2 regions of the Anaerosinus sp. genome follow, and region 1 is predicted to be linked to the other one. Evidence: a T-box and tRNA genes for the amino acid it is inferred to sense, from the RefSeq annotation. Region 1 holds a T-box; the other holds one or more tRNA genes.
The links. A T-box is a leader RNA that pairs with one kind of tRNA and senses whether it is charged. The one in region 1 lies ahead of leuS (leucine--tRNA ligase), so its partner is inferred to be a tRNA-Leu.
Positions count from the first base shown of each region.

Region 2: it has a tRNA-Leu gene. The T-box ahead of leuS (leucine--tRNA ligase) is inferred to sense a tRNA for this amino acid. The anticodon was not compared.

Region 1 is NZ_CBDNNH010000003.1:119,269-123,479, reverse strand. It holds gene leuS (leucine--tRNA ligase) at 1-1,850, opposite strand, end outside; T-box leader at 1,963-2,162, opposite strand; gene ACWZFG_RS02670 (hypothetical protein) at 2,320-2,712, shown strand; gene lgt (prolipoprotein diacylglyceryl transferase) at 2,888-3,673, shown strand; gene ACWZFG_RS02660 (lytic transglycosylase domain-containing protein) at 3,719-4,211, opposite strand, start outside.
Region 2 is NZ_CBDNNH010000021.1:73,408-77,618, reverse strand. It holds gene ACWZFG_RS10840 (hypothetical protein) at 1-234, shown strand, start outside; gene thiD (bifunctional hydroxymethylpyrimidine kinase/phosphomethylpyrimidine kinase) at 251-1,051, shown strand; tRNA gene ACWZFG_RS10830 (tRNA-Asp) at 1,178-1,254, shown strand; tRNA gene ACWZFG_RS10825 (tRNA-Phe) at 1,258-1,333, shown strand; tRNA gene ACWZFG_RS10820 (tRNA-Gly) at 1,359-1,433, shown strand; tRNA gene ACWZFG_RS10815 (tRNA-Cys) at 1,440-1,514, shown strand; tRNA gene ACWZFG_RS10810 (tRNA-Leu) at 1,529-1,617, shown strand; gene ACWZFG_RS10805 (hypothetical protein) at 1,752-3,275, shown strand; gene ACWZFG_RS10800 (hypothetical protein) at 3,288-3,662, shown strand; gene ACWZFG_RS10795 (hypothetical protein) at 3,642-3,983, opposite strand; gene nadE (NAD(+) synthase) at 4,081-4,211, opposite strand, start outside.

The DNA of each region.
Region 1 (4,211 bases):
CGTTCCGGTGGAGCAGCAAACAACATAAATACACGTGCAGTATCCGCACCATATGTGCCGATAATTTCTTCCGGAGAAACAACGTTTCCTTTAGATTTTGACATTTTTGAACCATCTTTAATTACCATTCCCTGGGTAAGTAAGTTTTTGAAAGGTTCATTAAAGTTTACTAACCCTGCATCTTTTAACACTTTGGTAAAGAAGCGTGAATAGAGTAAATGTAAAATCGCATGTTCAATTCCACCGATATATTGATCTACCGGCATCCAGTAGTTTGCTTTTTCACTATCAAATGGCATTTTCTCATTTTTCGGGTCGGTGTAGCGCATATAATACCAGGAAGAACAAATAAACGTATCCATTGTATCCGTTTCACGACGTGCTTTCCCACCACATTTTGGACAAGTACAATGTACAAATTCTTCAACTTGTGCTAATGGAGACACTGCACCAGCTTCAAAATTCACATTAGCTGGAAGCATTACTGGCAAATCTTCTTTTGGTACAGGAACAACACCACAGTCTGAACAATAAATTACAGGAATCGGCGCGCCCCAATAACGTTGACGGGAAACTAACCAATCTCGAAGACGATAGTTTACGCGACGTTTCCCAATATTATTTTTTTCTAACCAATCTAAAATGGCAACTTTTGCTTTTTCTACTGTCATTCCAGTAAATTCACCAGAGTCAACTAAAACCCCATCTTCGGTATAAGCATTTGTCATCTCATCTAATACTAAAGTTTTTCCTTCTGGAACTACTACAATTTTCTTTTGCAAATTATATTTATTTGCAAATGCCCAATCGCGCTCATCATGCGTAGGTACACCCATAACTGCACCAGTACCATATTCATATAATACGTAATTTGCAATCCAGATTGGTACACGTTCACCAGTGAACGGATTTACTGCATATTCCCCTGTAAAAATGCCTTCTTTTTCAACATCAGTAGCAGTACGATCAAGTTCACTTTGGTTGCGTACCTTCTCCATAAAAGCCCTGATTTGTGCTTCGTTTTCTTTACCTGAAATCAACTTTTCAACCATTGGATGCTCTGCAGCCAAGACGACATAGCTTACGCCAAATACCGTATGTTGACAAGTTGTATAAACGGGTATTTTCTCTTGGATTGACGGAACATCAAAACTAAATTCTGCACCCTCACTGCGACCAATCCAATTTTCCTGCATCGTTTTTACTCGATCCGGCCAACCTTTTAACTCTTTTAAATCTTCAAGCAATACATCAGCATAATCAGTAATTTTAAAGAACCATTGTTCCAGCTCTTTTTTTACAACTTCTGAATCACAACGCCAGCATTGTCCATCGATAACTTGCTCATTTGCCAATACCGTATTACATTGATTGCACCAATTCACAGCCGCTTTCTTTTTATATGCTAATCCTTTTTCATAAAACAATAAGAATAACCACTGCGTCCAACGATAATATTCCGGCGTACAAGTCGCTACTTCACGATCCCAATCGTAAGAAAGTCCAATTTCACGTTGTTGCCTACGCATATTTTCAATATTTTTAAATGTCCATTCAGCAGGCTGTACACCATGTTTAATTGCCGCATTTTCCGCCGGCATTCCAAATGCATCCCACCCCATCGGATGAAGTACATTAAACCCTTGCATTGCTTTATATCTAGCAATAACATCACCGATAGAATAGTTACGAACATGCCCCATATGTAAATTTCCTGATGGGTAAGGGAACATTTCAAGTACATAATATTCTGGTTTCTGTCTATCAAGTTCTGTTTTGAATGCACTGTTTTCTAACCATTTTTCTTGCCATTTGCGCTCAATCTCTTGCGGAGAATATTTTTCGTTCACGTTTGTGCCTCCTTGAATATTTACAAAGTAAAGTAGACTTGATTCAGCGGAGCTTTTACTCCATTCGAATTTTAGTCGTCCCTGAATAAATAAAAAAATCCCTTGGCATATTGCCAGGGACGATTATATCGCGGTACCACCCTGATTGACACCTCTCTTAGATGTCCTCTCATTTATGCTTGTAACGCGAATCAGCGTCGGCCATTAGCCGAATCTCCATAGCGAGTTCAACTTTTTTACATATTGGCTCACATCACCCGCCAACTTTCTGTGCTGCAAATAAAGTTTACTACTCTATTTCATCGAATGATAAAAAATTTTAGTAAAATACTATACATTTGTTCATTATAGCTTTTCACCTGCAGAAAGTCAACTTTCATCAATAAATAAGCACTTTACTCCATATGTGTACATAGCCAGTTCTATTCAAAAGCAAGTTGCATAAACTTTAATATTGGGAGGTGCGTTTATGTACAAATTGATTATTGGTAATGTTAGAGTAAATGTTTTAGACGATAATATTTCTCGCACACAAGCCGTAAATGCAGCGAGACAAGCAATTTTAGATGCAGGCAATCAAAATAAACTGCTTAGCAGTGTAGAAATTTCCCGTTTAGGGGATGAACTAGAAGTAAATACTATAGAAAGAACAGGTGCAAAACTATTACGAAAAAGCTTAAAACAAAGTATGCTTGACGGCATTCTTACTGCAGCCTGTGAAAAACTTTCACCGTCTGATGGATTTAGTTTAAAAGATGCTTGGTTTGACAACGATACAAGTCAAGAGTGGCATGGCAGCGATGTCATCAACATTCGCGAAGAACTAATTAACAAATTAGAAGAGTGGATCAAAAATGCTTAAACCCTAATACATATTTTTAAAGTAATCCTAATGGATAAAATCCTTGGATTACTTTTTATTTTACTAAAATTGATTATTGTTATAAATTCTTCTATAATATACTTCATAAATCATTATAGATTTGACGATAACATAATTTTTAAATTCGTTAAATCATTGAATAAACGGAGGCACTATGCATCAATATCTTTTTTTTATTGGAGATTTTCCGATTCGCTCATACGGACTAGTATTAAGCATGAGCATCATTTTAGCAACAGGCGTTGCCTACTTTCTCGCTAAACAAGATGGACGCTGGCATAATCATATCATTGATATGGGAATTTATTGTGGGTTAGGCGGAATCTTAGGTGCTAGATTATGGGATGTTTTCTTCTTTGATTGGGGCTATTATCAACACCATTTAAATGAACTTTTCTATGTTTGGCAGGGCGGAATGGCAATTCAAGGTGGAGTTGTTCTCGGCTCAATTGTAGGCATCCTGTATACAAGATACTACAAAATTGACACTTGGGCACTCGCCGATATTATTGCCCCTGCAATTATTTTAGGACAAGCTTTAGGACGAATTGCAAACTTACTTAATGGAGATGCTTTCGGGCATCCAACGGGTAGCTCCTTTGGCATCATCTATCCAACAACGACTCTTGCTTACCAAACTTATGGAAATCAACCTTTATGGCCGGCAGAAATTTGGGAGGGACAAATCGACATCGTCATTTTTGCACTTCTTCTTATTTTCCGTTCTATCAGACATGCCAAAGGTCAAGTATTTATTCTTTATACGATGCTCTACTCATTAGCCCGTTTCTTTTTAGAATATTTACGTGGAGATTACAACAATCTTATTCTCGGACTAAAATCAGCGCAATGGACAAGCTTAATCGTGTTTTGTATTGGTTTTTGTTTGTTCATTTGGTGCGGTATTCGTGAAAAGCGAGCCAAAGAAAAGAATTCATAATAAAAGGCTGAAGAACACAGCTTACGCTGTAAATTCTTCAGCCTTTTATTCTTGATACAAACTTTTATATTTGTTTTTGCTTTTTAACACTTTCGTTACATATTCACGCGTTTCTTTAAACGGAATTTGTTTCACATCTTGAAACGACATATCCCATTGATATTTTTCCATCCACTCTTTTACATTGCCACGCCCCGCATTATATGCGGCAAGCATTAAAACTTCATTTCCTTCAAACTCTTTATGCAGTGATGATAAATACCAAGTACCAAATCGAATATTAATTTCCGGGTCCTCTAGCTCTGCCAAAGTGAAATCTTCATCTTCCATTTGCTGTGCTATCCACTTTGCTGTTTCCGGCATTAATTGCATTAAACCCATCGCACCCTTGTGCGAGCGCGCTTGAAAATTAAACTTACTTTCACTTAAAATGACTCCTGCAACTAAAAAAGGATCGAGTTTTTTTTCGGCAGCATAATCAATAACCAATTCACGGTACGGATATGGATAAAACACTTTCTTTTGAAACCATGCACTT
Region 2 (4,211 bases), on a different contig from region 1:
CCTGTTCGATGTATTAATGGCTCTTATATTATTTTTGACTATTGCGATTTCGAAAAAGAAAGTAATTTTATTATTTATTACAATATTTTTCGAGATGAATTTTTTGGAGATGCAAGAATTAATCAAATTCCAGAAATGACATATACTTTTGATTCGCGAGAATTAGTTGATTTAGAAGAAAAATTGGATGCACATTTAATTGAAAGATTAAAAGAAATTCGGTCACGAATATAAAAGGCAGGAGATAATGATGAAAACAGCGTTAACAATAGCGGGATCTGATTCAAGTGGTGGTGCTGGAATTCAAGCAGATTTAAAAACATTTTCGGCTTTAGGCGTATTTGGAATGAGTGCAATTACTGCAATTACAGCGCAAAATACTTGTGGTGTAACTGAGATTCGAGAGATGGATTCGGCGATTATTAGTGCTCAAATTGATGCAGTATATACAGATATTGCAGTTAATGCAGTTAAAATAGGGATGTTATCTAGCAGTATGATTATTGAAACTGTTGCAGAGAGTTTAGAGAGAAATCATGCGAAGAATATTGTATTAGACACAGTAATGATTTCAAAGAGTGGCAGCTATTTATTAAAACCAGAGGCGGTAGATACATTAAAAAGATGTCTTATTCCAAAAGCATTAATTGTTACGCCAAATTTACATGAGGCAAGTGCGCTAGTAGGGTTTGATGTAATAGATATGAAATCAATGAAAAAAGCTGCGTTTGTATTAAATGAGATGGGAGCAGCATATGTTGTAGTGAAAGGTGGGCACTTAGAAGGTGATGCATGTGATTTATTATATGATGGGAAAGAGATGATGGTTTTTCCGAATAAAAGAATTCGAACGATTCACACACATGGTACGGGATGTACCTTTTCATCTGCAATTGCAGCTGGATTAGCAAAAGGGCTAGAGATAAAGGAGGCTGTTCGTGTGGCAAAGGAATATGTTACGATTGCAATAAAACATGGATTTTCATTAGGAAAGGGCGTAGGCCCGACGCATCATTTCTATGATTTATATAAAAAGGCTGGATTAATTTAAAAAAGTATTGACAATATGATTTAAAATACATATAATATTAATTGTCGCTGAGGTATATGCGATGGATTAAAAAATAAGTTGACATTAATGTTGTTAAATGATATGATAAATGATGTCACTGATAACGGCCCGGTAGTTTAGTTGGTTAGAATGCCGCCCTGTCACGGCGGAGGTCAGGGGTTCAAGTCCCCTTCGGGTCGCCATTTGCCTTGGTAGCTCAGTCGGTAGAGCAGAGGACTGAAAATCCTCGTGTCGGCGGTTCGATTCCGTCCTAAGGCACCATGATTTTCGGAAGTAAGTTTTATATGCGGAAATAGCTCAGTGGTAGAGCATCGCCTTGCCAAGGCGAGGGTCGCGAGTTCGAATCTCGTTTTCCGCTCCATAGTAAGGCGACATAGCCAAGTGGTAAGGCAGAGGTCTGCAAAACCTTTATTCCCCAGTTCAAATCTGGGTGTCGCCTCCAAAATTATATATTATGCCGGGGTGGCGGAACTGGCAGACGCACGGGACTTAAAATCCCGCGGATAGAAATATCCGTACCGGTTCGATTCCGGTCCTCGGCACCATTATGGTGTTTTTTTATTTTGATTTTAAGCGGGAGATGATCTCCCGCTTTTTGGCATGTTTAGATAGTGGTCGATTCTTTATTTAAATGATATAATGAATAATGCAGGAAAGAAAGAGGAGATTATTAATTTTAATGAAGAACGTATATGAGAAGATTCAAGATTTTTATCGGGAATTGTCTGATTACTATCCGATTATCACCCGTTCTCTCGTTGATGGATATCTTCGCCAAAGAGCATGGCAGGGCTTAGGCTATGATGAATTAGAAGAAGTATGGATAGTTTTGCAGGCTTTTCTTCGTTATGTTACATATGAAGAGTTTGTAGACTTAGATAAAATAGTAGAAGATGATTATCAAAATTTATTATTATGGATTATTGATGATGTAAAAAAGGATAATGATGAGGAGCAAGCTTTAAAAGATATTTTTATTGTCTTAAAAGATTTTTATGCATATTTAATTAAAAAGAATGTACTTTTAAGTTTAGATGGATTGCATAACGCGGAACAGAAATTTTCATCTGTTGAATCTTTATCTTTACCAAATGAGATGACTATGGGAATAACAATTTTTGATGAAAATTTTCAGGAGTCAGATTTATTGATAGAAGATATCGCTGATAAGCTAAATTTATTATTAGAACGCTTGCTATCTGATATTGGACGTTATTTTAAAGGGGAGAAGTTCATTGCAGATTTCAATCGAGCATTAAGTTTATATTCAGGTCCATTCAATGCTATCCCTGAGGATGACGGTGAAGAGTTTTGGTTAGGGTTTTGGGATTATTTTTTATTTGACTATCACTTGATAGAAACGGATAGTAAGCCATTAGCGCATTTTTATAAAATGAAACAAGCTGAACTGACACATGATGAAAAGCATGTCATTTCTGATTTGTTACAAGCAAAATTTACTGTTTTTTATATTAAGCGTATTTTGAATAATTCGATGGTAGAATGTGTAGATCTATTTACAGATGAAATTATAAAATTACCAATGCCAGATTACGGAATTGGAGATTATAAAAAGATGCTATTTTATGGTCATATCTATGTGAATGGTATCGTAATGTTAAATTATATTAGTAGTATTTCGGTTAGTAAGATTTTGCGTAAACGAATTAAGGAAGAAATCTTACATCAATGTGAATTATATAAAGCTCAAGATCCGCTCGCAGGTATAGCAGATTTTTTTAAGCGTCATGCTATTTTAGTAAGACATACAATTGATATTTTAGTTAATTTAGCAAAGCTAAACGTCGTGCAGCCGGAAAGATTAAATGTGCATTTTGAGCAGAATACAATTATTGATGATCCAGATTTTAATGTTACAGTTTTATTGCAGATTATGGCGAAAAAATATCAATTATCTATATATGATATGAAGTTGCTTTTAAAGATGTGGTGTGATTACTCCAGTCTGAGAAAGAAAGTTCAGGATAAAGCGGAGTTAATTGCAAGTGCAATATTTCTTATTTTTATAGAAATGAATGGAATTCATCATATTAATAGTGATTTTTTTAAACGTGAACTAAATTTGCTAGATAGCGAATTAAATCAACAAATGCATGATATAATTGAAACATTAGAATTACAAGAATTCGATTCGCGTTACTTAACGGAGGAAGGATTTGTCCTTTCGCTTTATGTTTTTTAAGGAGGAGCGCATATGAAATGTATAAATTGTAATCAAGAAATCGATGAAGCAGTTGATAAATGTCCATATTGCGGTAATGAAATTCAAAATAGTGTACGTATTTTAACGCATGAAGAAAAAATAAAATATGATGGAGTTACTATTGAAAGTGAATCAAATGAAGAACACAACCAATCTTATTCATTTAATGATGCTATGGATGGGCAGCATCATATTTTTGTAAAAAATATTAATTTTAGAGCGTCTAGTTGGACTTCGCGGTTATTGATTTTTCTTATTATCGCAGGAATATTATCGTTTTTGCTGTTTATAGCACTTCCGGTAGCTTTAGTAGGGATTGGAATTGGTGTTATTGTTTGGTCGACTTTAAGTTTTTTTAAAGGTTGACTCAAGTGTAGTCATTTTTTCTGTTAATGTATTAATTTTTGACTCTAATTCAGAAAGCTGCGTAGCGGTATCTACTGAATTAGAGTTATTTTCATTTGTTGTACTTGTTTGATCTGAAGAACAAATCGTATAGATTGCATTTGGATTAGGGTTAGCGCCGATGACTGCTTGGATAACTAAAATATTTTGGCCTAGACTACAAAGAAAATTACCGAGGATATTTAATTGATTCGCATTTAATTGATTAGAAAACACTACTGTAAGCAATATGCTTAGACTTATTAGTTCATTGCTATTTAAAGAGAAAAAATCATCTTCCATATAGATTTTTATCCTCCTAAAGATTTAGTATTATACTTTATTCTTTATATAAATTAAAAAATACCGCATCTTTAAAAAAAGAACGGTATTTTTCTTATTATTTTAATAATTCGTTTTTTAAGGTTCTATATTGTGCGGTATAATAGGGTCCATTTTGTGCTTCTCGATGATCGAATCCATAAGCACGACGGCTGATTGCTAAAATTGGCGGTGCTTGAATACGTTTAG